3 regions of the Arthrobacter sp. TS-15 genome follow, and region 3 is predicted to be linked to each of the others. Evidence: predicted binding sites of a transcription regulator. Region 3 holds the regulator's gene; each other region holds the start of a gene.
What was found. The regulator LexA, encoded in region 3, represses DNA repair genes until DNA is damaged. The targets are predictions, from matches to a motif close to TCGAACANNTGTTCGA.
Positions count from the first base shown of each region.

Region 1: the regulator LexA is predicted to act here: its motif matches at 7,242-7,257, upstream of EU811_RS18685 (Y-family DNA polymerase).
Region 2: the regulator LexA is predicted to act here: its motif matches at 6,550-6,565, upstream of EU811_RS13755 (DUF5131 family protein).

Region 1 covers NZ_SDXQ01000047.1:3,003-12,805, forward strand. The annotation lists gene EU811_RS18660 (phospho-sugar mutase) at 1-357, shown strand, start outside; gene nirD (nitrite reductase small subunit NirD) at 363-725, opposite strand; gene nirB (nitrite reductase large subunit NirB) at 1,008-3,638, shown strand; gene cobA (uroporphyrinogen-III C-methyltransferase) at 3,648-4,682, shown strand; gene EU811_RS18680 (uroporphyrinogen-III synthase) at 4,695-5,852, shown strand; gene EU811_RS18685 (Y-family DNA polymerase) at 5,881-7,179, opposite strand; gene EU811_RS18690 (thioredoxin family protein) at 7,728-8,039, shown strand; gene EU811_RS18695 (DsbA family protein) at 8,195-8,908, opposite strand; gene EU811_RS18700 (cation diffusion facilitator family transporter) at 8,905-9,738, opposite strand; gene EU811_RS18705 (ArsR/SmtB family transcription factor) at 9,735-9,803, opposite strand, start outside.
Region 2 covers NZ_SDXQ01000032.1:7,165-16,967, forward strand. The annotation lists gene EU811_RS13725 (hypothetical protein) at 1-473, opposite strand, end outside; gene EU811_RS13730 (hypothetical protein) at 646-1,029, opposite strand; gene EU811_RS13735 (helix-turn-helix domain-containing protein) at 1,472-1,963, shown strand; gene EU811_RS13740 (hypothetical protein) at 1,944-3,116, opposite strand; gene EU811_RS13745 (hypothetical protein) at 3,378-4,214, shown strand; gene tcmP (three-Cys-motif partner protein TcmP) at 4,442-5,593, shown strand; gene EU811_RS13755 (DUF5131 family protein) at 5,590-6,342, opposite strand; gene EU811_RS13760 (hypothetical protein) at 6,619-7,674, opposite strand; gene EU811_RS13765 (helix-turn-helix domain-containing protein) at 8,097-8,297, shown strand; gene EU811_RS13770 (DUF1819 family protein) at 8,372-9,001, shown strand; gene EU811_RS13775 (DUF1788 domain-containing protein) at 8,998-9,597, shown strand; gene brxC (BREX system P-loop protein BrxC) at 9,602-9,803, shown strand, end outside.
Region 3 covers NZ_SDXQ01000043.1:43,234-53,036, forward strand. The annotation lists gene EU811_RS17635 (DUF1844 domain-containing protein) at 1-109, shown strand, start outside; gene EU811_RS17640 (MFS transporter) at 184-1,488, opposite strand; gene EU811_RS17645 (SseB family protein) at 1,540-2,451, opposite strand; gene priA (bifunctional 1-(5-phosphoribosyl)-5-((5-phosphoribosylamino)methylideneamino)imidazole-4-carboxamide isomerase/phosphoribosylanthranilate isomerase PriA) at 2,451-3,194, opposite strand; gene hisH (imidazole glycerol phosphate synthase subunit HisH) at 3,404-4,147, opposite strand; gene hisB (imidazoleglycerol-phosphate dehydratase HisB) at 4,144-4,770, opposite strand; gene EU811_RS17665 (histidinol-phosphate transaminase) at 4,818-5,936, opposite strand; gene EU811_RS17670 (LysM peptidoglycan-binding domain-containing protein) at 6,014-6,373, opposite strand; gene lexA (transcriptional repressor LexA) at 6,722-7,465, shown strand; gene EU811_RS17680 (ATP-dependent DNA helicase) at 7,530-9,590, opposite strand; gene hflX (GTPase HflX) at 9,583-9,803, opposite strand, start outside.

The DNA of each region.
Region 1 (9,803 bases), on a different contig from region 3:
GGGCTCCATGCGAGCGACCAGCTCAGCATCCGGGTGGCGGATCTGGGGCTTTTGGACGCCATGATGAATCGCCTGCGGGTTAACCCGCCGGAAGCGTTCGGGGGGTCCGCGGTCGAGGTTTTCACCGATCTTGCCGAAGGAAGCGAAGCCCTGCCTCCCACGGACGGGCTGCTGTACCTCACAAGGGACCAGAGCCGCGTCATTATTCGTCCCAGCGGCACGGAGCCCAAGCTCAAGTGTTACCTGGAAGTCATCCAGGCTGTGGAGTCCGCGGCGGAACTTGCCGCCGCGCGCCAAGCAGCGCGAACGTCCCTGGATGATGTTCTCAGGGACGTCAGCGAAGCATTGGGTTTGTAAAACTCCTAGAGTTCAACCTCAATAAAACCATCCACCAAACGGGTGGCGAACGCGTCGAGCTTGAGTTCGGGGTTGGTGAAGCATTCGCCGGTTTCGAGGTCGTAGACCTCTTTGTGCAGCGGCGATGCGATGGTGGGCCGGGTTCCGCGGGATCCGATGATTCCGCGGGCCATAACGTTGGCGAGCGTCGCCGGATCCTGCTGCGCTACGGCGAAGACTTCGGTGGGTGCTGTGCGGAACAACGCAACCTGACGTCCGGCGATCAGCGCGGCTTCGCCCCAAGCCAGTTCGAGTTCGTCCACCGCGCAAACACGGTGCCAGGCGGCGGTGGTGGTCAGGTCCTCGGCACGGTCCAGAATTACGGTCATTTCAGCCCCTCTCACAGTGTCCGGGTGCTGGTATTTTCACCGTCATTCCCCCGGACCGGGCCACACTTGCGGCCACTCCTCCAAGCTAAGACCACGGTGTTTCATCGGTTGTCCGTGTATGTGTCCAATGCGTAAAAGAGACCTCACACCTGATGAAATGCGTTCGTGATGCAGAAGTTAAGATCACGAAACATAAGGGAAACTGAAGCGAAACTGCCCGTCCCTAGGCTGGAAGCACAAGTTGCGACAGATCCGTATGCAACATCTGCGAAAGGCCCACCAGTGACCGGACACACTTCAAGTACAGAGAACCCGCGCCGCGTCGTCGTCGTCGGCGGCGGCCCCGCTGCCCACCGTTTCGCCGATGCCATGTTCAATCGCGGTCTTGAAGGTTGGCAGGTTACGGTGCTGACCGAAGAGGCGCACCTCCCCTACGACCGTGTGGCGCTGAGCAAGGCACTGACGGAAACCGATGTAGACCTCACCCTGGGCAACGCGTCCATGTGGGACCATGAGGCCCTGACCCTGGTCACCGGCGAGCGCGCCGTGAAGATCGATTCGGTCGCCAAGAGTGTCCTCACCGCCGCCGGCAACAAGTATGAGTACGACCACCTGGTGGTGGCTACAGGTTCTGACGCAGCCCGACTCCCTATCCCGGGCGCAGAGCACACGCACGTTTACCGGACACTTGAGGACGTGTGGGCCATCAATAAGGCCATCGCCGAACTGAGCGGGAAGCTGGGCCGTAAGGTCAACGCCGTGACCATCGGCGGCGGTCTCCTGGGCCTGGAATCTGCGGCTGGCACGGAGCAGCTCGGCGCCACTCCCATTGTCATCAACGGCTCGCCCTGGCTCATGAACACCCAGCTGGATGAAGGTGCGGGGCAGGCACTGGGCCGGTTGATCGAAGCGAAGGGCTTTGAAGTCCACGGCGGCGTCTTCCCCTCCGAGGTATTGACGGACGACGACGGCAATGTCACCGGAGTCTTGATGGCTGACGGCCGCACCATTGAGGCGGACTTGGTAATCGTGGCTATCGGCGTCAAGCCTCGCGACGATCTCTTCCGCGCAGCAGAAGGCGAAGAGCAGCTGTTCAGCCTGGGCCAGCGCGGCGGCGTTGTCATCAATGATTTCTGTGCCACCGAAGTGGCCGGCATTTGGGCCATCGGTGAAGTAGCCAACTTTGAGGGCATGTGCCTGGGACTTGTTGCTCCTGCCAACACCATGGCTGAGATCGTGGCCGACCGCCTGCACGGTGGCGAAGCAACGTTCCCCGGCTTTGATACCGCCACCAAGCTCAAATTGTCCGGTGTGGACGTGGCCAGCTTCGGGGACGCGTTTGCCCGGACCGAGCACTCCCTGGAAATCGTGTACGCGGACCCCGCTCGTGGCGTTTACCAGAAGATTGTCACCACCGATGATGCAAAGACGCTCCTGGGCGGCATCTTCGTGGGCGACGCTTCCCCGTACATGAGTCTTCGCCCGCTTCTGGGCCGCGAACTGTCCGCCGAGCCGGGCGCCTACCTGAGCGCTGCCGGTGGTGGCGAGGCTCCGGAGACCGAGCTTCCGGACGATGCCATCCTCTGCTCCTGCAACAACGTGGCCGCCGGAACCATTCGCGACACCATCAATGGCTGCGGTGCCTGTGAGGGCAACTCCCCCGTGCAGGAACTCGGCGAGTTGAAGGGCTGCACCCGGGCCGGCACGCAGTGTGGCTCGTGCGTTCCCATGCTCAAGAAGCTCCTTGAAGGCGAACTGAAGAAGTCCGGCATCGAGGTCTCCAAGGCCCTCTGTGAGCACATCAGCCTCTCCCGCCAGGAACTCTTCGACGCCATCCGCGTCCTGGAGCTCACGTCCTTCGAAGACATCATGGCCAAGTATGGCACGGGCGCCGGTTGCGATATCTGCAAGCCCACCATCGCCTCCATCCTGGCCAGCCAGCACTCCGCGTACGTCCTGGACGCCGGCCGCGGTGCGCTGCAGGACACCAATGACCGCGCCCTGGCGAACATGCAGAAGGACGGCACCTATTCGGTGGTCCCCCGCATCGCCGGTGGCGAGATCACGCCGAAGGGCCTGGGCGTCATCGCCGCCGTCGCTGAGAAGTACAACCTCTACACCAAGATCACCGGCGGCCAGCGTATCGACATGTTCGGTGCCCGCCTTGAGCAGCTTCCGGACATTTGGAAGGAACTGGTGGATGCCGGTTTCGAATCCGGTCAGGCCTACGGCAAGAGTCTTCGCACGGTTAAGTCCTGTGTTGGTTCCACCTGGTGCCGGTTTGGTGTGCAGGATTCGGTGGCCATGGCCATCGCGCTGGAGCTGCGTTACCGTGGCCTCCGCAGCCCGCACAAGCTGAAGATGGGCGTCTCCGGTTGCGCCCGTGAATGTGCAGAAGCCCGTGGCAAGGATGTTGGTGTCATTGCCACGGCCGATGGTTGGAACCTGTATGTAGGCGGTAACGGTGGCGCCACCCCGGCCCACGCCCAGCTGTTGGCCAAGGACCTGGACGACGAAACCCTGCTGAAGTACATCGACCGCTACCTCATGTACTACATTCGCACCGCAGACCGACTCCAGCGCACCGCACGCTGGCAGGAAGAACTGGACGGCGGCATCAAGCACGTCGAAGAAGTAGTGGTCAACGACTCCCTGGGCATCGCTGAAGAGCTTGAGGCGGCGATGGCCAAGCACATCGACACCTATGAGGACGAGTGGGCCGAGACCCTGAAGGACCCGGAGCGCCTCCGCCGTTTCCGTTCTTTCGTCAACGCCCCCAACCAGAAAGACGAGTCCATTTCCTTCGTACCGGAGCGCGGCCAGATCCGTCCGGCCACCAACGAGGAAAAGGGCGGCGTGCTCATCGCTTCCACCATCCCGGTCCGCAGCGAAACCGTCGGCGTAGAAAACTAGGGGTTCACCATGCAGCTCACCATTGATCTCACCGGCCGCGACGTCCTGGTCACGGGAAATGAACAATCGGCCCGTCAAGCAGTCCGCCGCTACCAAAAGGCCGGCGCCAACGTGTACCGGCTCAGCTCCCCCGAAGGCATGTCAGGTGACGGCCAGCTGCCCGAGCGCCCTTTCTTGGTGGCCGTAGTGGACGACGGCGGGGCCGGCTGGCTGCCGTTGGTGGAACGCTGCCGCGACGCCGGGGTTCCCGTTGCGTTTGAGCCTGCTCCCGGAGCCGAAGGCCATGTGACCCTGGTGGGTGGGGGCCCTGGGGCCTTGGACCTGCTCACCGTGGGTGCCGTGGACGCACTGCGCGATGCCGACGTCGTCTTTTATGACCGGCTCGCTCCCTACCAGGAGCTGGCCGATCTGACCTCTGCAGAACTCGTGGACGTGGGAAAGCAGCCCGGGCTCCATAAAGTAACTCAGCGGGACATTGAAAAGCTCATGGTGGACGCTGCACTGCTGGGCAAGAACGTTGTCCGGCTCAAGGGCGGGGACCCGTACGTTTTTGGCCGTGGTGGCGAGGAAGTGGCGGCCTGTGTTGCAGCCGGTGTTCCCGTCCGGGTCATCTCCGGCGTCACCAGCGCGATCTCCGTGCCCGCCGCAGCCGGCATTCCAGTGACACACCGCGAAGTGAGCCACATGTTCACCGTGGTCTCCGGCCATGCCCCCTTGACCGAGAAGGAACACACCCATCTTGCCGGCCTCGGCGGGACGATCGTGGTCCTCATGGGCATCGGTACCCTGCCGCAGCTGGCCGCTGGTCTTCGCCGGGCAGGGATGAGGCCGGACATGCCCATGGCGGTGGTGGAACGTGGCTACCGCCCGGGGCAGCGCACCACCATCGCGGACCTCGGTACCATCGAAACGGCGGCCACCGGCTGCAGCAACCCGGCCGTACTGGTCATCGGCGAGGTGGTCCGCGTTGCTGAAGCCAACCGGAACCATGCCGAAGCATCCGCTGAACTGAGCCGACTCGCGGCTTCGCTCCTTGAAGCCTGAAGGTAAGAACCCATGACTGTTGCACATGCCATCGAAGTCCAGGACGCTACGGCCGCGCCGGAAGCTTCCGAAGCCGTAGAAGCGCCGCTGGACGGTTTCCGCATTGGCGTCACCTCGCACCGCCGCTCCCGGGACCTCATTGAGGCCCTGGAGCGTCGCGGCGCGAGCGTGCTGCACGCCCCGGCTTTGAAGATCGCCCCGGTGCAGGAGGATATGGTCCTCATTGAGGACACCCGCACCATCATCGCGGCTAAACCGGACATCTGCATCGCCACCACGGCATACGGGATGCGCCGCTGGTGTGAAGCCGCAGATTCTTTCGGCATCGGCGAGCAACTCCTGGAAACGCTGTCCGCGTGCCGCATGTTCGTCCGTGGCCCCAAAGCCCGCGGCGCCGTGCGGGCGGCCGGTCTTGCCGACGTCGGAATCAGCAGTGACGAAACCACCGCGACTCTGGTGGACATGCTGCTGGCCGAAGGCGTTCGCAACAAGACCGTCGCTGTGCAGCTGCACGGGTACACCGACGTCCGCCAGTTGGAACGGCTCCGCATGTCCGGCGCCACGGTCCTGACCGTGACCCCGTACCGCTGGGTTAAGCCCGACGGCGAAGACAAGCTGCCGCGGCTGATCGAAGCCGTGGTGGGTGGCAACCTCGACGTCCTGACGTTCACCAGCGCCCCCGCCGTGGATGCGATGTGGAGCACCGCCCACGAAATGGGCCTCTACCGCCAGCTCATCGAAGCCCTGAAGGGTCCGGTAACTGTTGCGGCCGTTGGGCCGGTCACCGCACAACCGCTGGTCGACGCCGGGCTGACGCCACTGATTCCCGACCGGTACCGCATGGGTGCGCTGATCAGGCTGGTGACCGAACATCTCTCGTTGAACCACGTACGGCGTTTGGAAACAAAGAGCGCCACCATCGAATTGCGCGGACGCTGCTTGCGGATTAACGGCGAGGTGGTGGACCTTGCACCGGCTCCCCTGCTGCTGTTACGAGCGCTGCTGGGTGCGGGTGGAGCTGTACTGTCCCGGGAGGCTCTCTCTGATTTGTTGGACCTGCGCGGCTCTGTGCACGCCCTGGACATGACGGTGAGCCGGCTGCGGTCCTCCCTTCCGGACGGCAAGCTCGTGGAAACCGTGGTGAAGCGCGGTTACCGGTTGCGGGCTTAGGTCTCCTGCCACGGTTTTCCCTACCACGCTAGGCCGCCTTCACCAGGGGAAGTTCGTCCCAGTTGGTGGTGTAGCGGGGGCTGAGCATGTCCCGTTTCATGGACCAGTCCGGGCCGCCCTTGATGCCCGCATGGCCCAAACCGATGGAGCCCCGGCCATACCGCTTGCTGACTTGCTCCAGCAAGGGGCCTATGCCCCGCTCTTCATGCGGGTTCTCGAAGATTTCCAATGGTTTCTGATTGCCGCTGGGGCGAAGGTCAGTGACCATGATCCCGGCTTTGGCGTACCTAACGCCTTCTTGGATCCTGGGAACCAGAGCGTGTGCGGCCTTGGTCAGCAGAACGGGGTCCGAGGTTGGCATAGGTAGTTTGACGTTGACAGTGGGGAACGATTTGTCGTTGGGGTTGTAGACCGATGTTGCAGCAAAGGCAGTCAGCAACTTGGCCTGAAGATCGTGCTTGGCCAGCCTGGCACTGGCCATCTGACCGTAGACGCTGAGCACCTGACGTAACTCCGCGGCCGTGGTGATCGGCGTGGAGAAAGACCGGGAGAAAATCAGTTGGTCCCGCCCGATTCGTTCTTCCTCCATGGGGATGCAGGGCGTGCCTTGCAGTTCCAAGACAGTGCGCATCATGACGATGGAGAATTTATCCCTCAACGCCACAGGGTCGGCCCGGACCAGGTCCAAGATAGAGAAGATCCCCATCGCATTCAGGCGTTTCGTGAGCCTGCTGGCCACACCCCAGATCTCGATCACGGAGAGCCGCGCCATGAGTGTTTCGCGTTGGGCCTCGGGGATGGAGTCCCAACGGCACACACCGTTGAAGGCCGGATTATGCTTGGCCCATTTGTTGGCGAGCTTGGCCAGTGTCTTGGTGCGCGCGATACCTACGCAAACTGGAACCCCCACGTGCCGTTGGCACGCAACCTTGATGGTGCGCCCCAATTCCCACAGGTCTTCAGGTTGCCCCTTCACTCCCAGGAACGCCTCATCAATGGAGTACACCTCCTGCCATGCTGAGTACCGGGCCAGGAGCTCCATGACGCGCGAGCTGATGTCTCCGTACAGTTCGTAGTTGCTTGAGAGTGCTATGAGCCCCCATTCCTTGGCACGCGGCGCAAGCTTGAACCACGGCTCCCCCAGCCCGATCCCCAGTTTCTTGGCCTCCGGCGATCTGGTCACGGCGCAGCCGTCGTTGTTGGACAGGACAATCAACGGTTTGCCCTCCAACGCTGGGTTGAAGGCACGCTCCGCCGAGGCGTAGAAGCAGTTGATATCCACATGGGCAATCTCCTGCATGCGGTGCATGAGCGCTGGCTTGGACATTCCACTCCCTGGCTTGGTGATAGCATGCGCGCCCCCGTTTCAGTGCAGGACACGCCGTTGATTCGAACATATATTCGAATGCTTCTACTGTACCCTCGGGCCCCGACAAGAAAACATCCCGCCCACCGGACTGTGGAAAAGTCCGATCAGGCAGGATGCCAGAGGTACGGAAATCCAAGTAGCTCTTGCGCGAACTCAAGGAAGGGCATGTAACGGTGACCCCTGATGGCCTGGATTCGCTCGGCTGGGACGCGGCCACCCGGCGGCTCCGGTCCTTCCCCGTGGCCCACGGGACACTGCCTGAACGCAACCAAGATGTCCTCAGTTTCGACTCCTCTCGCCACAACTCCCACCGGCAGTCCTTACCCGTCTCACCGGGCTTCACAGACTGACAGGCTCCCGCTGGTACGTCACGGTGTCGGGCGGGCCGCCAGAAACAGGCCCACAAACGTCCAGCACCCTGAGACTCGGGGGACCCTGTTCCCCGGCAACGCACGGGTCCAGAGCGGCCCTACCGCAGCACGCGGGATGACGGAGACAATGGTCCTATGAGATTGGAATTGCTGCACATTGATGGGTGCCCCAACACAGTCAAAGCCTACGAGCGTCTCAAAGAGGCCCTGAGCTGCGTGGGCCGCGGCGACGTTGAAGTTCACCTTCGGGTACTGAAGTCAGCGACAGATACCGAGAACACCGGATTCGCCGGCTCGCCGACGATCACCCTGAACGGAACCGACATCTTCCCAGCGGGCGCGCCCGCAAGCGAGCTGGCCTGCCGTATCTACATGACTCCGGATGGCTTTGCCGGCCTACCGACTGTCGATCAGCTAGCAGAAGCGCTGACGAACAGTGGAATCTGACACCGCGACCTGCTCGTGCTGCGGCAGAACGATGCAACGCAGCAAACTCCACGCTCTCGGCTCCGAACCCACCCTACATATGCCGTCGCTGCGGTCTATGGGTCGCGCTACGGCTCCGACGGGACATCCCCAACCAACGCTGATGTCACAGCCCCTCAGCCCTTAGCTTCGCCGCCGGCTGGTGTTTCCGACCCCGACTCCGACCGCACGGCTTCGTCGAGGAGCTGCCGGAATTGGGCTTCGGTGTTCAGGGTGAGTTTCTTTCCGTTCAGGAAGAACGTAGGGGTGCCGGTCACGCCGAGGGCTTTGCCGTCGGCGACGTCGTGGCTGATCCGGTCTTTGGTTGCTTGGTCGGCGATCGCGGCATCGTACTGCGCCAGGTCCAAACCGAGTTCCTGCGCGGACGTCCTGAACAGAGCCGCTTGGGAGTCGCGCTTTTCGCCCCAATCGGGTTGGGTTGCGAAGAGTTTGGAGGCCATCTCCTGGTACTTTCCCTGCTGCGCGGCGGCTTCCACAGCCAGCGCGGCGGTCCAGGAGTTCCGGTGGCCGGGCAACGGGAAGTAGCGGTGGACGAACGTGATCCGGTCCCCGTATTCCTTCTTCAGTTCCTCCACCAAGGGTTCAGCGGCGCGGCAGGATTCACACTCGAAGTCCAGGAACTCGACCAGCTGGGCTTTCTCGATGGCCGGGCTCGTGACCCGGTGACTGTTCTCCCTGACGAGCTGGGCGTCAGTGGCCGCGAGTGGGGCGGCCGGAGCCGGCTTGTTGGCGGTAAGCACTGCGTACCAGATCACGCCGGCACCCACTATCGCGCCGAGAAGGATCCAAATCGCGATGCGGACCCTTCGGCCGGAAATGACTGCGCTCATCGATCAGCCGGCTTTGATCCAAGCTTCACACTGACAGGCTCCGCCACGGCATCCGATCTGCAGCCTGCGCAGCAAGTATCCGCTGGCTCTGCGGCGGCTGGGCGCGCGAGTTCGACGACTACCGGAGCGGACACTGGTGACGCCTCAGAAGTGGGCGCGCAGCAGTCGTCATCATCTTCGTCAGCGTGGCCGTGATCGGCGTGCGGGACAGTGCAGCAAGCCTCGCCTTTCCAGGAGTTGATACCTTCGCGGACGGCGATACCGGCAATGACCAGCGCCGCGCCGGCATCGGCCCACCACCAGCCCAGGGTGCTGTTCAGGACCAGACCGATCAGCAGAACTGCGGAGAGGTAGGTGCAGAGCAGGGTTTGCTTGGAATCGGCGACGGCGGTCCTGGAACCGAGCTCCCGCCCGGCACGTCGCTGTGCCCACGACAGCACGGGCATGATCGCCAAACTCAACGCAGCGATAACGATGCCCGGGGTTGAGTGCTGGGCCTCACCCGCCCCGGTCAGTGAGCGGACAGCGTCCACGGCCACGAACGCGGCCAGGGCGAAGAAGGAGATGGCAATGATCCGCAACGTCAGGTGCTCACGCCGCTCCGGGTCCTTGGCGGAGAACTGCCAGGACAACGCAAGAGCCGAAGTAACCTCGATAACCGAGTCCAGTCCGAAGCCGATCAGCGCCGAAGAGTCCGCGATCCCTCCGGCCCAGAGCGCCACGACCGCCTCGATGACGTTATAAGTGATGGTTGCGGCCGCGAACAGGCGGATGCGACGCATCAGGACAAGCCGGCGCTCCGAGGCAGGAGCTTCGAGGACCGCGCTCATACCAGGCACGTCCCGTCCGGGGCGCACCAGGCCGGGTCCACGGCGAGGACGACACCAATCAGGTC
Region 2 (9,803 bases), on a different contig from region 3:
AGGTTGAGCACCTGCCGGTCGAAGGGCCGGTCCGCGTCCAGGAGGACCCCGACGTAACCGGTCGAGCCGAAGACGTGGAAGGTGCCCCTGATTCCGCTGGTGCTGACCTTTTCGGTCTGCAGCTTGTCGTTGGTGCCCAGCAGGAAGGCCTGGTAGTCCGCCGCGTTGTACGAGATCGCCGCGCTGGCGGGGAAGTGCATCATGACCAGTGCCCTGTTGCCGGTGTGATTGGTGTAGACCCCGTCGACCGTGCCCTTGAGCTGGGTCTTCGAGGAGGTGAACTCGGTGTTGTAGAGCGCGGTGTGCGACACCGCGTCGCTGCCCGCCTTGAAGGCGGCGGCACCCGAGCCGGCCACCACGACCAGCCCCATCACAGCGAAGATGCCGAAGAACACCCCGAAGCGCTCGATTGCGTGGTGCGAGTCGAGCTTGAACCGCTTGCCGAAGGCCAGCGCCTTGTCCTTGATCCCCATGTCCGTTCCCGTTCGTCCTGTTCCTTGCTCTGCCTGTCCTGCTCGTCGTCAGCGCCGTCGTCCGACCCCGGAAACGACGCACCGGGCCGGTTGAGGCCTGGTGACCTCAACCGACCCGGTGCGGTCCGTCGACGCTTTGTGTGCCCGGCCGTTGATTCCTGCCGCGCCGGGCTTAGCCCAGGACGCCGCTGGTCAGTACGTGGCTGACCGTCTGCACGAGGACCGAGCCGCCGCCGAGGTCCTCGAGGGTCTTCTGGCCGCCGGAGCCGATGGTGTTGATCAGCGACCACCCGCCGGTGCCGAGCGCGCCGCCGACCAGGATGAGCAGGGCGATGGTGCCCCAGCCCTGCTGCTGGCCCGCGGACTGCGGGGTAGCCATCAGCTTCTTGATCAGGAGCACGCCGCCCCAGACCAGTCCGACCGCACCCAGGAGCATGAGCAGCAGCCCGCCCCAGAGCTGGATCTGGGACTTCGCGTTCTCCAGGAAGCTCGTCAGGTCCCACGCCGCGGTGGGCAGGGCGACCCGCTCGAATGCCGCCTCGTAAATCTTCGTCATGGTTCTTTCCTCTCGCCTATCGAATGGTCGCTTGCATGACATGTGTCACGAGGCGACTGGCATAACCGATTCGCCTAGACAGAGCACAGCGCCCTATCAATGGTCTCTCCCGATGCGACGTGACTCCCCGTTGAGCGGAACGAAATGCCTACAATCATGCGGCCGACCCCTCTCTAGGGACTCGTATACGTGCACATCTTCAGTGACCAATCTACATCATTCGAGTCATCAGTCATAGTCGTATCAGTGACGAGTCGGATACGATTCCGGAATGTGCTCGAAGACCAGCGCAAACGAGGTGTCGGCGCAATGACTGACGTTCTGCTCAAAAACGTGTAGATTTCACATGACGGGGCGCGCGGTGTGCGGCTCCGGCACGGCTCGGCATACGCTTCTTGCTGAGCCCTTCGCGCCCATGTACCCGACCAGGAGCCCAAACCAGATGAATGCCTTGCCCGGAGACCTCTTCGCCCGCCGATTGCGACAGGAGAGGGAACGCCTGGGCATCAGCCAGGCTGAGCTGGCCCGCAGGATCGCCGAGATTCTAGGAACGAACGTCGATCCTTCGGCGGTAACCCGGATAGAGCAGCAGATCCGCGCCGTCCGCCTGGATGAGGCGGTCGCCGCCTCCAAGGCCCTGGACGTCCCCCTGGCGATCCTGGTCGCCGAGGATCCGGAGGCAGAGAGCGAGGCCCAGCTGCAGCAATACCTCGCTGACCTCGCAGCGGCCCAGCGCGAATGGGAGAAGAACAGGTTGGAGGTGCTGCGGCTCTCCAAGGCCATTCAGGTGCTCGGCGGCGGCGCGCAACTCAAAGGTGTCGTCGACTTCCGCCTCCTGGAAAGCATCGACGCCCGCGTTCCGGTCGAAGAGGACGACCAGCACGGGCACCGGGTTGCCCCCGGCATCGAGGGGTCTACAACCCCAGACGCATGACGCTGTTGCGTGCCGCAGGATTGAACTCGCGGTCGTAAACGTCTACCGTCGCTGCCCGGCTCCACCGGCCGGCGCGCATGATCTCCTCCGTGCTCGCACCGTTGCGCCGTGCCTGGGTGACGTGCCCGGCCCGCAGCGAGTGGAAGCCGTAGGCGGCAGGGTTCATCCCCGCCTCGACCATGCGCGAGAGCAGCATCGTGTGCAGCGCGTCGCCGCTCACCGCCCGTGCATGGATCCGGGCGTCCTTCCTGTTGCGGTAGGTTGCCCGGAGCAGGGGCGCGCCCGAGGCCAGGTCGGCGCTGCTGATGAGCGCCGTCGAGCCGGCGGCCCCGCAGACGTGCTCCTCGAGACCGTACGAGAACAGCTGCTGCATGATCCCGCGACGTCGTGTGCGGGCGTTGTCCTGCCGGGCGAGCCCGAGCAGCGCGACCCAGCGGTGCACCGCACACGGGGGACAGGATGCCGGCGAGCTCCCGAACGGCAGCACGACCACGTCCGGCAGCGCGTTCTCCGGGTCGGCCTTCGAGGCCCCCACATGAACGTGGACACCATCGACCGGGTGCAGCTCGAGCCGGTTCAGCGTCAGGGCCGCCGCCTCGCTCCTGCGCAGGGCCCCTGCGAACCCGAGCCACACCGCCAGGGCGTCCCTGGTGGCTGACACGCCTGCCGGATATGTGTCGTGCTCCATCACCGCGATGATCCGAACCACGTCGTCCAGAAGCAGCGGGCGCTTGCGCCGGGGCCTGGTGGCCCGCAGCTTGGCCAGCCCGCGCACGAGATCCACCACGCCGCGGTGGGCCGTGGGATCCAGAAACCCGCCACGCAGGTGCCTCTCGCCGATACCGGCCAGGCGCTGGCGGATCGTCGCGACGGAGAACCGGGGGAGCCCGTCGTCATCGAGCTGCGTGGACATCCAGGCGACGTACCAGCGCACCGCCTCGGGGTGCGCAGGCAGCGCCTCCAGACTGTGGCCGGCGCAAAAGTCCTCGAAGGCACGCCACGCGTTGGCGTAGGCACGCCGGGTGGCCGCCGACAGGGTGTGGCCTTCCAAGGACCGCGAGATCTCCTCGAGCTCGCGCAGCTCGTCGTCCACCTCCGGCTCCAGCGGGACCGTCGGGGCGCTCAGTGCTGCAAGCCTCGCCTGTGCTGCCATGACTCCAGTCTCGACTCACTGGCCGGAGAATCCAAGTCGCAATGGTCTGTTAGTGGCGATTCCCCATGTCCGCGATCGACGGGGCGACTTCGAACCGGGTCTCTGGTAAGTGCGCTTATCGGGGCATGGAGAAGGACTGCCTTCGCGTGACGCGGTGATCGTTGAATCACTCACAACCAGCGCATAGTCATGCACTCGGCTGCAGGGACATGAAGAACGAAAAGCCAGAGCTGTCCAGCGCCCGGTGGGACAATCAAGAGAATGACGACTGCCCTGCCCGATCTCTGGCTCGACTGGTGCTCGGTCGTGGGTAAGCCCACCGAGTTGGTCGACGACGCCACCCTTGCTCTCTTCTCCAGGCAGGTCGGAGCATCGCGCGCTGTGCTGGCCTCGTTACGGCGAATGATCAGTCAGGAGCCAACCGTCGCCCCGGCCTGGCCGCGCTGCCACAAAGACAACCCCGAATCGCTCCGTCGGCTGGTGAAGCGCGCCACCGTACTGATCCAAGATCCTGCGACCCAATGGGTCTTCCGTCTGCGCCTGCGGCGAATGCTCTTCGCCGCGGTGATGATCGCGCCGCCCGGGCACGGGGGACTGGGCCTGGACCGAGCAGGTGCGCTGGGGCTCAGGCCGAATGAGATGCAACGGCTGCGCCCACGTATCGGCGTCGCACCCGATGCGCAGTCCTGCCCCGCATGCGCCGCGTGGTCGTGGCTCGACGTCATCGGCACCAACAACGGGTGGTCACACGAATCCGTCAGAGCACTGGGCCGCCGCCGTGACCAGAAGGACGACGAGCACCGTCATCTGCTTCCCGACGCGAGTCCCGACTGGCTCCTCTGCGTCGGGATGCTGCCGGCGATCGATCGGTGGGGCTACATCGACCCTTATTCCTCAATGCACCCCTCGTCACTCTCGGCGGTCATCCGCGCCATGGACGCCCTGCTCGAGGGCCCCGTGCCTGTCCCAGCTCCAGTGTCGGATCCCGAACCTCGTCCCGCCGCGCGCGCGATCTCGCCGCAGGAAGAAGAGCGGATCCTCGCCAGGGCCGACGAGCTAACCGCCCGTGTCGCCAAGATCCTCCGCGAGTACGGCTGACGCTGGAAGCAACGGCTGCCCGAGCTCGCCGAGCTGCGTAAAACTCGTGGACCGATTCAGGAAGCGAATCAGGCTCCGAAAGGCCTCCACCAGCTAGATTTGCCCCGTGCCGGCCGAGGGGCCTTCTTATGCGCTGACATACTGTCTCTATCATGGTGACGTTACTCCATTTACTGGATAACCATCGGGTCAAAGCTCGACGTGCTAAGGAAGATCGGAGTTGGGGGATGGCAACTGGAACCGAGGCTGGGCTGCTGGAGAGTCCGAAGCCGCAGTCGGTCTACAAGCATGGGATTCTTGAGCAGTACGTCATTAGGTTCGCAACGATGACGGCGAGCAAGCTGACGCCGAAGAGGGCGGTGCTGTTCGACGGCTTTGCCGGTCGGGGACGCTTTGACACCGGCGAGGCAGGATCCGCCGAGCGCATGATGATCGCTGCTCAGAAGGCTAAGAATTCCACGACGATCGACCTCTTCCTTGTGGAGAGGAACCGTGAGGACTTTGTGTCTCTCGACAAGGTGGCCGATGAGTACCGTAACCGTGGCATCCATGTTGACAGCCGGAACGGGGATTGCGGGCAGCACCTCGACGAGGTCAGGCGGCTCGCCGCCGGCGCGAGCCTGTTCGTTTTCCTTGACCCCTGCGGCGCGGGGCTGCCTATGGATTCGATCAAGGACGTACTCCATAAACGAGGTTCATGGCCTCGCACAGAGGTACTGCTGAATTTCAACGCTGACCTCATTCGCCGTGCTGGCGGACAGCTGAAGAAGGGGCAGTTCGGCCTTGGGGGCGTCGCCAAAGCTGACGCGGTGTGCGGAGGTCAATGGTGGCGTGACGTGGCATTGCACGCGCACACGGCTTCCGGCGGAACCTCCTGGGAGGCGGCAGCGGACGCCGTCGCACACGAGTACGCCCGACGACTCGCGGCCGGCACCAACTATGGCAGCGTCGTCGCGCCGGTGCGACGGCAGGTTCATCACCAGCCCGTGTACTACTTGATTTTCCTCACCCAGGCTCCGTATGGCTTCTGGGTGTTCGGAGCTGCCGCGGCAAAGGCACGGGAAGAATGGATCGACTGCCTCGGACCAGACCCCGACGAACGTGAGGGCATGCTCTGGGACACTGTCGCAGATCAGTTCGAACGGGAACACGACTCGGCGACCAAACACATCACCGACAATCTGCGTTCTTTGGTGTCGGACGGTCGGCCGAAGGCGGTCGTCGACCACGTCCGGGAGGTCTATGGCGATCTCTACGGCGAGGCCAAGGAGACGGCCTTCTCGGCCGCACTTCGCGCGCTCGTGAAGTCAGGCGAGATCGAGTTCGCCACCAAAGGAGCCAAGTCTTATCAACACGTCATTCGCAAGGCCGCTGGCTAGGCTAACGCTGCTGCGAATCGCGGCATATCGTCCCAGGTGCGCCCTCCGAGTTCGCGTCCGTTGGCCTTTGGCGTCCGCCCGCCCCACTGCTTGAAGAAGAACGCCACATCGGCTTCAAGGCACTGGTCGCGGATGTCCTCGGCCCAGGTCGGATCCATGGGTCGTGCGCGCGGACCGGACTCGCCACCGACGATCACCCAGTCGATGCTTTCAAGGTTCAGTGTCGGCAATGCTGTGATGAGCGGTTCGCAGGACAGAAATCGTGTTGCGGCTGGTACAGCTCGAAGGTAGTCAATGCGATCGACGACATCAAACGACTCCACCGAGACTCCCATCCACAGGTTGTCTGGCCAGTCGAGCTTGTCTGCCACCCTCGCCATCCGGTGTGCCCGCTTGGTCAGCACCTGGTAGGTGTGCTGTGGTGTCTGGCGCATGACGTCAAAGATGTCGCGAATGAAGTCGAGCGGAACCTTGGCGTGGAACAAGTCGCTCATCGAATTCACGAAGACAATTTTGGGTTTGCGCCAGCTAAGGGGCTGCTTCAATGCTGCCGGGTGCGTCGTGACCCCGAATCCAGGACCGGAGGTCCGGGGGTCACCGTCGGTCTGGTACTTCTCCGCACCCATGGCCTTCAGACGCTTCGCGAGCGCCAGAGCGTAACAGTTATCGCACCCTGCAGCGACCCGATCGCAACCTGTGACAGGGTTCCATGTCACCTCAGTCCACTCAATCCCACTGTTCGTCGACACAGTCTCACCCTTCTCATAACCACTGCGACTAGCAATGCGTTCCATGCAGTTGCTGATCGTCGCGCGAACCGCGGTTATCCGACCGGCGCATGGATCTAGATCTTGGCCCGATCATCTCACGGCACGAGCGACGTATGGCTTCGCACCACGCCGCTCGTGCCGTGAGATCTACCGATTGGACTTTCGAATCCAGGCGCGGTATCCCCAACGAACTGTTGCTCGACCGAGCGATCAGGCAAGAAGAAGATCAGTCCATGCCCCATCGCGGCGCGTTGATCATGGTGATACGCCATTCGCTTGTTGAGCCTCTGCCTCCTCGTCGAAGGGGACATCAACTTGCACGAGCTGATGGATCTCACCGGAAGGAAGCGCGAGGTACTGCACGGTATCGGGCAGATCGATCTGTGAAGGCATTACCCGTTCGCGAAAAGCTGCCTGCCGGCCAGCGATCGACTTCTTGGTTTCTCGCCAGCGACCCGTGAGCTCCACCGTGGTGAGCGCCTGCGTTACTTGAGCCTCGAGACTCTCAGCTTGTTTCACATCCGCTGCGTGTCGCTCAAGAGACTTTCGGAACGCAAGGTACTGGTTATCAGGATCGGCAAGCGCTGCTTTCGTGGCGTCTGCGAGAAGAGCTTTTCGTCCGAGAGCGACAGCGGCGCGAGCGAAGTGAAGTTCGCGAAAGAAGTGGTCGTGATCTTTCGTTTTGCCACCTAGGGCTTCTTCGAGTTTGCGATAGTCGACGGCACCGCTGGCGCTGTCAGACTTCAGGAGTGACTGGATGGTGGACCAGGTTTCCTCCAAGAATACGTCCGCCTTGTGGAACTCCTCTCCGGCTTTTTGCTGTACAACGTCCAGATCGGGAAGATTGCCGTCGAGTATGGAACTGATTGCTGCAGACAGTCGTTTGTCCGTCGTCCGCTGGGCCGCAATACGCGTGTCTACGTATCGCTTCTCCTGACGTCCCAGGATCGTCTCGACCCGCCGCTGATGGACTCGCTGTTCTCGCTGAGCCAGCATGTCAATAGCCATCACCGACGCACCCACTGCCAAGACCGGCCAGCCAGCAATCGCTGCACCTCCCACCCCCACCGGGTACAGGACGGCCTGAGCTGAGATACTGGCGGGTCCGCGCGCGAATCCGCGGAACCCGCTGGTTCCAACCGCGCGAACAAGCTCGGCACCCTTCGGCAGCACTACCTTGAAAAGTGTGGCACTCTTTGGATCCACTGCACGGACGATGTTGGTGAGTGCTTGCTGAAGGGCCGCATTCACTGGAACCGACTTGTACTTTGTAAGCTCAATGTCGGTGATCGGATAGTACTCGAACGCCATGGGAATTGAAGCGACCTCAAGGGCCTGCTCGACTGAGACAGATGCACCGGTTGTAGACAAGACGGCCTCTGGAACCAGGATCCCCGAAGCGGGGAGAACCTGAACGGGTGCCAAGGTCTCGCTCGGCGAAGGCTCAGCCGCCAGTGCGGTTCTTGCCGCGTTGTCTCCGCGAGCACTTCTGTGCCTGCGAAGAGTGAGAGTAAGGAGCCCGCCAGCGGATACGACGACTGCGACTGCCAACGCGATCCAGAGTTCGGTCATTGCGACAGCCTAACGTGATATTCCGGACGATGTCCTGCAGGTCAAGCCTCGCAACTCATGCAGGCTTAACCCGTTCAAACCCAGTCAAACCCTAAGAAGACGTGCAGTTGAAGCTAGGATGGCTTTTATTCGACGTTCCAATCCCGACTGGAGGCTGCACCGTGGCCGAACCATGGCTGTCCGCCGATGGCATTGCCGCGCACCTGGGGATCACGAAAGACACGGTCTACACGTGGATCAGTGATAAACGCATGCCGGCCCACAAGGTCGGCAGGCTCTGGAAGTTCCAGGCAAGCGAGGTCGATGAGTGGGTCCGCAGCGGTGGCACTGCAGCATCGAGCGACGTCGAGAAGTCGAGCTGACGGCCGCAGCTGAAGGAATATCTCTCGGACAAAGCCGGAACTACTTGCCTGAAAAACTGAAAGGGGGGTGACACGTGATCGAGCAACATACCGCAGCGCAGCGCTATGCGCTCTCATTTACCAGTGGTGCCCTCCTCCTGCATGAGGCGGCGATCGTTGCGCCCATCTATTTGCGAGAGCGCGAGTGGGCAAAAGTCCGAACCGAGATCGCCGCGGAGAACCTACTGCAAGCACGCACGCTTGCCTCTGGGTCCAGGCTCGCGCGAGAGATTGTCCAGCGGCTCGCCGTTCTCACGGGCGACGAGATTGAACTGCTCATCGAGGCAACGTCAACGGAGCGCGGGCACTTGATGTGGGCGGCGGCCTGTCGTCGATATGACTTTATCGGAGAGTTCGCTGAGGAGGTCGTACGAGAGCGGTTTCTCTTGCTGACTCCGACGCTCACACATGACGATTTCGACAGCTTCATGCGTGGCAAGTCTCTGTGGCACACCGAACTGGCTGAACTCAAGGAATCCACGCGGCGCAAGTTGCGTTCAAACTTGTTCCGGATGCTTATGGAGGCGGGCTTGCTTACCGACGGCGGAGGCATACAGCAGGCCGTGATGTCTCAACGCGTCGCCAGGGCTTTGGCGGCGGGTACTCCGAATGACCTGCGCTTTTTCCCGACCACCGATACTGCTTCCAGGAGGGCCCAGTCGTGACACGGACCGAGCTATCTAACCAGGAAGAGCACCTGTTCGCTGTTCTCAGTGGCAGACGATTTCTCCAGATGGAGGGCCTGAGCAACGAGGTGCCGTTCTTCATCTACCCCTACGAACCCGAGGATGCACTCGGGGTCGCGGGATCGAAGAAGCGCATCAAGAACCGGCTCGCGAACAAGGGCATCGTGGTCCGCGAGGTCAACCTCTACGATCTGTCGGTGGAGATTCTCAAGGAACGCGGAGTCTGGGATCGGTTGATCGCGCTCGAACCCGAGCAGGATAAGGCCGACTTCCGTGAGTTGCTCCAGGGGATGCTCGACCCGCAGCTCCACATCGCGTCCGCGATTCGCGCCAAGCTCGACGAGGGTGACTTCGACATCTTCTTCCTCACAGGCATAGGCGAGGTATTCCCGTACATTCGTTCGCACAACGTGCTGCACAACTTGCAGAGCGTCGTGACCGATAAGCCGATGCTCATGTTTTTCCCCGGCCGCTACGAGCAGTCCGACACGCTGGGGTCATCCCTGGTGCTGTTCGGTCGGCTCAAAGACGACCAGTACTACCGAGCCAAGAACATCTTGGAACAGGAGGCTTGACTCGATGAATCTGAACCAGATCTTCGCCAAGGACGTCCAGCGCCCGATAGAGGGTGTCATCAAGGCTGACGACACCGCGCATCTAGGTACCGAAGTTGATGAGTACGTCTTGACCAACGAGGCAGCCAAGGGCATGGAGCTGTTGCTTGAGGCATACACGGACTACACCAACGCCAACGGCGTGTGGATCTCGGGCTTCTTCGGTT
Region 3 (9,803 bases):
GTTGCGCGATGGCCTGCGCTCACTGCAACTGGCCTTCCGGGAAGCGTCACTCATTCCCGACGCACCGGGCAAGGGCCCGGGCGAAAAGTTCACCGGACCGGTGAACTAGCACCAACTACGGCAAGAAACTACGACGGCGGGTCGACCAGGTGGTCGACCCGCCGTCGTCGTCAGGTGAGCTTTTCAGACCCGTGCTGCCCGGCGACGCATGGACGTCAGGACGAGTCCCGCCGCACACAGGACGACGCCGGCGATTCCCACGGCCGCGAACCCGCCGGACGGTCCAACGGTGTCGATGAAGACTCCGGCCAGAGGTGCGCCGAGCGCGACTCCTGCGGTCAGCGCGGAGCCGTACCAGCCCATGGCTTCACCCCGGCGCTCTTCCTCAACGAGGTCAGCCACCTTCTCGGAAGAGGCAGACAAGACCGGGGCGCACAACAGGCCAGGCAGGAGCGAGAGGAACGCCAGAGTCCAGGTGTCCTGGGCAAATCCCATCGGAATAGTAAATGCGGCCATGCCCAACAGCAGGAGCATGGGCGAGATGGACCGCTTCATGGACCCGTAAATGAGGCCACCAACCACCGACGCGGCGCACCAGAAGAAGAACACAATACCGATTTCATTCTGGTGCCCGCCGCGTTCCAACAGACCCACGATGCTGACATCGGAACCGCTCAACACCATGCCCGATCCCGCAGCAACAGTGAAGAGTGCAGCAACAGAGACGGTGAACCACGTAAAGTTCCTGGCCACACGATTTCTAAGGCCTGCAGTTCGGGATGTCGACGACGCCATTTCCGACGCCGCCTCCTGGACGTGGGCAGGCGCTGACGCCACCATCGCTGCCTCGGCAGCAACCAGGTCAGCTGCAGCCCGGTCCGCGGACTCCTGCGGAGTACAGACCGCTTCGCTGCGGGTGGGCGGGTTGAACCACATCAGGAACAGCCCGGCCACGGACACGGAGACGCCCACGGCCGTGAGCCCAATAGCCGAAAAACCGCTGGTGGCGACGATTGCCCCCACAGCCGGCCCGATCATGAAGACCAGCTCGGTGGCGATGGAGTCGAGGGCGAACGCCGAACGCCGCTGCTCGCCGTCGACCATGACGCCCAGAGACTGCCGGACGACACTGAAGATCGGCAGCGTGAAAAGGCCGCCGACGAACACCAGCGGCAGCAACCACTCGTAGGAAACATGCGGGACGATCGACCAGATGACAGTCTCCGACACGACTGAAGGGATCAGCGCCTTGCGGAGGCCCACCATGTCTACGCGGCGGCCGCGCCAAGGAGCGCCCAGCGCAATGCCAATGGTCATGACAGCAGCTGCTGCACCGGCGGCGGCATAACCCTGGCCAAGTGTGAGCACGATGTGCAGCGTGAGCAGCACGCCAGCAGCCGAGTGCGGAATGCGGGCAATCATGCCCACTATCAGCAAACGCCGGACAGGTCGGATGGACAGCATCTCTTTATAGAGAGCGAAGTTCACTGGCTAAATCCTCTTGTTCCCCAGGGCAGCCCCGGGGAACCGGTACTGCCGTTAATACTGCGTGGGCTCCTGTGCTGCACGCTGCAGTTTTACTTCCATGGAATCAACGCTTTCGGCAAAGGAATCCATTTGCGCCCACGCCTCGTTCAATTGGGCAACGAGAGTTTGCACTGCTACGGCGTCGAGTCCATCCTCAAGGAAAAGAACAACGCGTAGTTCCGGCCCCGCACCGCCTCCTGAGACCTGGCGGCCATCGGCCGTCAGCGACGCAACACCGCCGCCGGGTTGCGTCTCAAGGCGCCGGACCGTTTGAAAGGCCGAGACCGTTGAAGCGAGAGCTGACTCCAGTTGATCATCAAGGTATGACGGCGTCCAGTCCTTCTGCTGGGCAAGGGCCCACACGGCCGGGCGCCGCACAACAAAGGCAAAGTCGGAACCGGGATCCAGCACCAACAGCTGCGCGCCCTCGGATACCGCCGAAAGCGCCGCACGCGCGGCGTAAACGGCAACCGGCCGGGCCTCCGAGTGCCATGCCTCGAGAGCGGCTGCGGAGGTAAAGACCGGCATGGCCGTGCGGCCATCAGGAGCCTTCAGTGTGACCAAAGCCATATCCGCTTGCTTGTCAGCGTGCAGGCCGTCAACGCCTTCTGCTTCTTCAGCCAACTGAGCAACTACCGGAACGAAAACCCGTGCCGTCGCCAAGGAGGCCACAACGTCTGCCTCGCTGCCGGTTCCGTTGATCAGAGCCGCGACGGCGGCTACGTACCCGGGGTCCGCTGAGCCGTCGTCGTCCTCAAAATTGTGGATCTTGGCGTCGTCACCGCTGAGGCTCCTACCGGCCCAGGGCTGGCCTGCAGAGTCCGTAGCTCCCCCGGCGCCGGCCAACGCAGCCGCGATGTGGCCGGGTAGCTCGCGCCTGGCCTGACCTTGATCCCCGTGCTGGCGACCTGCGTTATGAGGCATCAGCGGCGGCCGGCAACGTCCAGTGCTTCGGGCAGAGTAAAGGCACCGGCGTAGAGAGCCTTGCCAACAATCGCACCTTCAACACCCAGCGGGACCAGTTCGCGCAGGACACGGAGGTCTTCCAGGCTGGAGATACCGCCGGAGGCGACCACAGGCTTACCGGTCTTCTCAACCATCTGGCGCAGAAGTTCCACGTTCGGCCCCTGAAGAGTTCCATCCTTGGTGACGTCGGTGACTACATAACGCGCACAGCCGGCATCCTCGAGGCGGGCAAGAACCTCCCAGAGGTCGCCGCCCTCCTTGGTCCAACCGCGTCCGGCAAGCGTTGTGCCGCGGACATCAAGGCCGACGGCGATCTTGTCACCAAAGCGGTCGATCGCACGGCGGGTCCACTCGGGGTTCTCCAACGCCGCGGTTCCAAGGTTCACGCGGGCGACACCCAGTTCCAGTGCACGCTCAAGAGACTCGTCATCCCGCAGTCCGCCGGAGAGCTCCACCTTGACGGCGAGCTGCGACACCACCTCGCTGATGAGCGCGGCGTTGTCTCCACGTCCGAAAGCTGCATCGAGGTCCACCATGTGCACCCATTCGGCACCGGCGTTCTGCCAGTTCAGTGCTGCTTCCAGCGGGGTCCCGTAGCTGGTTTCCGAGCCTGCTTCTCCTTGGAGGAGGCGGACCGCTTGGCCGTCAACAATGTCAACGGCCGGCAGGAGTTCCAGAACGGACTGGGCGGAGGAGGTCATGTGTGTCCTTGAAGTTCGAAAAGGGTGATGCGGCTAGTTGAACGACTGGTTCAGTTTCCCAGCGTCAGGAGATAGGCGGCCAGGAGGGACATCCCTGCCAGCACGTAGAAAGAAATAGAAACCCAACGCGGCCTTTTCTGCTGATGGAAGGAGATCCCCCCACCTACCAGCAGGCCGGCGAGGCCCATAAGTAATACCGACCACCACATCTAAGCGGCACCGCTTCCGGATTCTTTCGAAGCGGGCTTACGGAGGCTATCCACCCAGTTTCGCAGGAGCCGGGCCCCGGCATCCCCTGACTTCTCCGGGTGGAACTGCGTGGCGCAGAGCGGGCCGTTTTCCACTGCGGCAATGAAGCGTGCACCGTGCTCGGACCACGTCACCATGGGAGGAGCCATACGGGGCTGAACGACGTCGAAGTTCCACTCCTGGACTCCGTAAGAGTGCACAAAATAGAAACGTTCCTGTTCAACACCTTCGAACAGCTTTGAGCCTTCGGGGACGTCCACGGTGTTCCAACCCATGTGCGGCACCACTGGAGCGGGAAGGAGCTCAACCTTGCCGGGCCACTCAGCCATGCCTTCGGACTCGGTGCCGTGCTCAACTCCGGCTTCGAAGAGAACCTGCAAACCCACGCAGATGGCCAGCACAGGACGGCCACCGGCAACCCGACGTCCGATCATGCGGATGGCATCAACGGACTTGAGTTCCTTCATCACGGTCTCGTAGGCACCAACTCCGGGCACCACCAGACCATCAGCGTTGAGCACGTCCTCAGGCTTGGAGCTCAACACCACGTGCGCGCCCGCACGTTCGAGGGCGCGGACGGCAGAGCGAACGTTGCCCGATCCATAGTCCAACACGGTGACGGTTGGCTTGCCTTCAGGCGACTCCGGCTTTACGGACGCTATGGCGTCGGCCACGGCTCCATTGTTCAGAATCTGGCCGCTCATAGTGCGCCCTTAGTGGAGGGAATGCCCTCCACACGGGGATCGGACTCAACAGCTGCACGCAACGCGCGGGCAAAGGCTTTGAACTGGGCCTCAACGATGTGGTGGGGGTCGCGGCCGGCCAGGACGTTCATGTGGAGGCAGATTCCGGCGTGAAGCGTAATTGCTTCAAAAACGTGACGGGTCAACGATCCCGTGAAGTGTCCGCCGATCAGGTGGTATTCCTGTCCGGCCGGCTCGCCACCGTGCACCAGGTAGGGTCGTCCGGAAACATCAACGACGGCGTGCGCCAAGGCTTCGTCCAAAGGAACCGTGGCTTCACCAAAGCGACGAATACCGGCTTTATTGCCCAGTGCCGTTCGGAGGACCTCGCCGAAGGTAATGGCGACGTCTTCCACCGTATGGTGGGCGTCAATGTGGGTGTCGCCAGTAGCTTTGACGGTCATGTCAATCAGGGAATGCTTGCACAGAGCCGTCAGCATGTGGTCGTAGAACGGAACCGAAGTGCTGATATCCGAGACGCCTGAACCATCCAGGTTAATCTCCACCAGGACCGAAGACTCACTGGTGGTGCGCTCCATGCGCGCGGTGCGGGCAGCGGTCGGCGCGGCGCCGGTTTCGCTCATTGGGACATCCTTATACACGGAGGGGTGGGTTAGGTCTAGGAACAAGTTTAGGCGTGGTGCGGCGCGGTGCCGTCCAGCAGGGCTTCCAAGGCCTCCAGGAACGCAGTAGTTTCCGGCTCGGTTCCAGCGGTGACACGCAAATGCCCCGGGATACCGACGTCGCGAATCAACACGCCGGCGTCCAGCAGGCCCTGCCAGATAGTGTGTGGATCCTCCAGTCCCCCAAAGAAGACGTAGTTGGAGTCCGAAGCAGCAGGCTGGAGGCCCATGCGGAGCAGTTCAGTCACAATCCTGTCGCGCTGGACCTTGATGTCCTCGACGTCGGCCATGAGGGCTTCGCGGTGATTCAGCGCAGCGAGGGCCGTTGCCTGCGTCACGGCAGAGAGGTGGTATGGGAGACGGACCAGCCTGATGGCGTCCGTGACTTCCGGGGCTGACGCCATGTATCCGAGCCTGGCGCCCGCCAAAGCGAATGCTTTGCTCATGGTGCGCGAGACGATCAGACGCTCGCGTCCGGGCAACAGGGTCAGGGCGCTCGGCGTGTTGTCGTGTGCGAACTCGTGGTAGGCCTCATCCACGATCACCATGGCCTGGCTGGCTTCGCCGGCCTCGTAAACAGCCTCCACCACGTCCAATCCCAAGCCCGTACCTGTGGGGTTGTTGGGCGAGCACAGGAAAACGATGTTGGCGCCCGTTTCCCGGACCTGAGCAGCGGCCGATTCGGCGTCCAGCCCGTAGTCGTCCGCGCGGACTCCGCGGACATACTCGGTGTCAGTGCCACTCGCGAGCAGGGGGTACATGGAGTACGTGGGAGGAAAGCCCAATGCCTTGCGGCCGGGTCCACCAAAGGCTTGGAGGATCTGCTGCAGGACCTCGTTGGATCCGTTGGCCGCCCAGATGTTGTCCGGGGAAAGCCCGTGGCCAAGGTACTCGGCCAAGGCTTCACGAAGTTCGGTGAACTCCCGGTCCGGATAGCGGTTCAGCCCGGTGGCCGCAGCGGCCACGGCCTCAGTGATGGCGGCTTGGACATCTGCGGGGACGCCATGAGTGTTTTCGTTGACGTTGAGCAGGATCGGGACATCGAGCTGCGGTGCGCCATAGGGGCTCAATCCACGCAGGTTGGTCCGAAGGGGAAGTCGGTCAAGTCGCTCAAGCTGGTCACTCACCAACCCAGTTTAAGGGGCGGCCGGGACTGCCGACTAACTGTGACGCCCGACCCTTGATTTCTGCGGGTGCCGAGGGATCAGTTTGCAGGGACGAACAGCTGCTGGCCGGGCAGGATGCGGCCGCCCCGGAGGTCGTTGAGCTGGATGATCTCGGCGATGACGTCGCGGGGGTCACGCTCGGGAGCGGCAGCGCCGGCGATGCCCCAGAGGGACTGACCTGGCTGGACTGTAACAGTGACGGCAACAGGCGGACGCAGTTGGGACTGCGAGTCGGCTGCCTTGGCCGGGGAGTTGATAAATCCGGCAAGACTCAGCAACGCTGCAACCAACAGCATGGCCGGGATGCCGAAGAAGACGATCCGTCCCCTTCGGGTCAGGCGCAGGCGAGCGGGTGCCTGGGTAGTACGGAAATCAGCGAACGTAGTGACTGCGGACATGAGCTGAGCCCTTCTGAGCTATTGCCACGCTCCGGGATGCCCGGTGCCTGGCTGCCAATTCTTTGTGTTCCCCTGGGCCTGCCCCGGATGTTCGAACGCTTTGTTCGAACATCCAGCTTCAGCATCAGGTTTATAGAACACATATTCGAACCTTGCTATGACATTTTTAGCACTTATCAACGAACGGTGTCGAGACTCGCTAGAACAAATGTTTGATAAACGCCTGTGCCTGCCCTACGTTTGAGTGAAGAAGCAGCACTGTTTCAGTGGAACAGGAGGGTCTGACATTTTTTGCAGACCCGACACCCCTGGCCCTCATCAGGGCGGAATGGAAAGGCATTGGCGAACATGGCAGCGAAAGCCACAGGCGGAGGGGCACCCCTGCGGAGCCAACAGCCTCAAAAGAGTCCCAAAAGCCTGACCGTCCGGCAGAAAAAGATCCTGGAGACCATCCAGAGGTCAGTCAATGACAACGGCTACCCTCCCAGCATGCGCGAAATCGGCGACACCGTGGGTCTGGCCAGTTTGTCCAGCGTCACGCACCAGTTGTCCCAATTGGAGAAGCTCGGCTACCTCCGCCGGGACCCCAAGCGTCCCCGCGCCATGGAAGTGCTGATGCCCCTAACCCTTGATGGCGGGCCCATCCCCGGTGTGGACGCTCCGACCACCCTTCGCAGCGCCGGTGGCCTGGCCGTCACCGAGCTAGCCAGCGCCAGTGATACCGCCATGGTCCCCTTGGTGGGGCGCATCGCGGCAGGTGGACCGATCCTGGCTGACCAGACGGTGGAAGACGTGCTTGCACTCCCACGGCAACTCGTGGGGCATGGCGAACTGTTCATGCTGAAGGTGGCCGGCGATTCCATGATCGATGCTGCTATCTGTGACGGCGACTGGGTGGTGGTCCGGCGACAGAATGATGCCATCAACGGCGACATCGTTGCCGCCCTGCTGGATGATGAAGCAACCGTGAAGACTTTCCGGCAGCGGGACGGTCACACGTGGCTGCTCCCCCAAAACACCCAGTACGAGCCCATCCTCGGAGATCAGGCCACCATCATGGGCAAGGTCGTCTCGGTACTGCGCTCTCTTTAAGCGCTCACGCCCTTTAAACGCAGCTTCCCGTGGACACCAGCAGGTGTTCACGGGAAGCTGTGCATTACGGGGCTTTAGCCGAGCCCAGACGTTCCAGAACGCCTCGAACCACCGACCGGTCCGTGGTGGCCCAGAACGGCGGCAGGGCGGCACGTAGAAAGCCCCCGTAGCGCTCGGTCGAAAGCCTGGAGTCGAGTACCGCGACCACCCCTTTGTCTCCCGTCGAGCGGATCAGTCGGCCAGCGCCCTGCGCCAGCCGAATGGCAGCGTGCGTGGCTGACACGGCCATGAAACCGTTCCCGCCCGATTGGGCAACCGCCCGGGAACGGGCAGTCATCAGGGGATCGTCAGGACGTGGGAAGGGAATGCGGTCAATAACCACCAGTCGGCATGAGCCACCCGGAACGTCTACCCCCTGCCACAGGGACATGGTTCCGAAGAGGCACGTATCTGGCTCGTCCGCGAATTGCTTCACCAGGGCCGCCATGGTCGATTCTCCCTGACAGAGAATGTCCACATCCAGCCGGAGCCGCATGGCATCGGCGGCTTCTTCGGCAGCACGCCGCGAGGAGAACAGGCAAAGCGCTCCGCCCCCGGACGCCCGGATGAGGTCTTCCAATTCGTCCAGCGCCTCCGGCGAAGTACCGCGGCCCGGTTTGGGCAGGTGCTTTGCCACGTATAGAACACCCTGTTTGGGATAGTCGAAGGGCGATCCCACATCAATGCCCGTCCAGCTCGGCGCGCCGTCTCCAATCAGGCCAAGACCACCCGCGGCGGGCTCGAAGGCCGAGCCGATGGCCAGGGTCGCAGAGGTCAGCACCACAGTATGGCCGGCAAAGAGCCCCTCTCGAAGCCGCCCTGCCACACTGAGCGGGGCAATATTAATCAATGCAGGAGCTGTCTCGTCCGGCGGAGAATATCCCTGCTGGGGGTCGAACGTGCTGTTCCGCGAGAACCAGACCACTTCGCGGTTCTCCTTCGAGGCGAGCATCCGCTCGCACAGTTCCAGGATGAGCATGAGCCGTGAGCGCGCAAGCTGCCGTCCGCCGTCGACCGCGTTTGAAGAATCCGTCTTCGAGTCCGAGAGCGCGGCGCGCGTGGCGTCCCGCAATTGGTCAAGGCAATCCAGCTGTTCGTCGTTGAGGCCGTTGGGCAACAGACCGTTGGGCACGCCAGCTATGGCCATATCCAAGCTGTCCGCAGCTGCGTTGAGGGCGTCCACGGTGATGGCCGTATGCTTGCGGGCACTTGATGCCGCCGCGTGGACCATGGCCACGGATAACTGTCCTGAAACGGCTCCGGTTACCCGGTCCTGAAGCTCGTGCGCCTCATCAACCACCACGACGTCGTACTCGGGCAAGACAGCCAGGCCTTCAAAGGCGCTGACGGCCAACATGGCATGGTTGGTGACTACGACGTCGGCCTCACCAGCCCTTGAACGGGCCAGCTCACTGAAGCACTCTTCTGCCACGGGGCACTTCTGGGCACCCAGGCACTCCATGGACGTGACGGAAACCTGCCGCCACGCCCTGTCGGTGACGCCGGGCATGAGTTCGTCGCGGTCTCCGGTAGTGGTCTTCTCCGCCCATTCCCTGAGGCGGACCACTTCCTTGCCCAGCTGCGATTGGGGTCCACCCATGGAGGCAGCAAAGTGAGGGACGCTGGTGTCCTCCCCCAGGGAGAACAGCTGCCCTTCGGAGGGCTCCTCGCTGGGGAACCCGCCTTCAAGCTTCTGCAGGCACACATAATTGGCCCTGCCCTTGACCAACGCCACGTTGACGGGGCGCTCAAGGGCAGGGTTGATGGTCTCCAGCAGCCGGGGAAGATCACGGCCGACAATCTGGGTCTGGAGTGCCAGGGTGGCGGTGGACACCAGCGTCGGTTTGTTGCTGTCCATGGAGTGAGCGATCAACGGAATAAGGTAAGCCAAAGACTTGCCCGTTCCCGTTCCCGCTTGAACCAGCAAATGCTCCCCGGTTTCAATAGCCCGGGTCACATGCTTGGCCATTTCATGCTGACCCGCACGGCTTTGTCCGCCCATGCCGGCAACAGCCCGGTCCAACAACTCGAGGGTGGCTTTCTCCCCCACCGACTTGACGGCGTCCGCCGCCACCTTCTCAACCATTGCTGACGAATGACTCCAGTTCGGCGGCCAGGCCTTCGCGCACCATGACCACTACGCGGGTCCCGTTCTCCTCGTGCTCAAGGCTGAGGATTTCCGAGTCGGAATTGTGCAGTTTGTTGATCATTTCCCCGCGGTCGTAGGGAATGAGCAGTTCAAGGCGCACGCCCGGCCGGGGAATGGATCGGCTGATGTCTTCCAACAGTTCGGCAATGC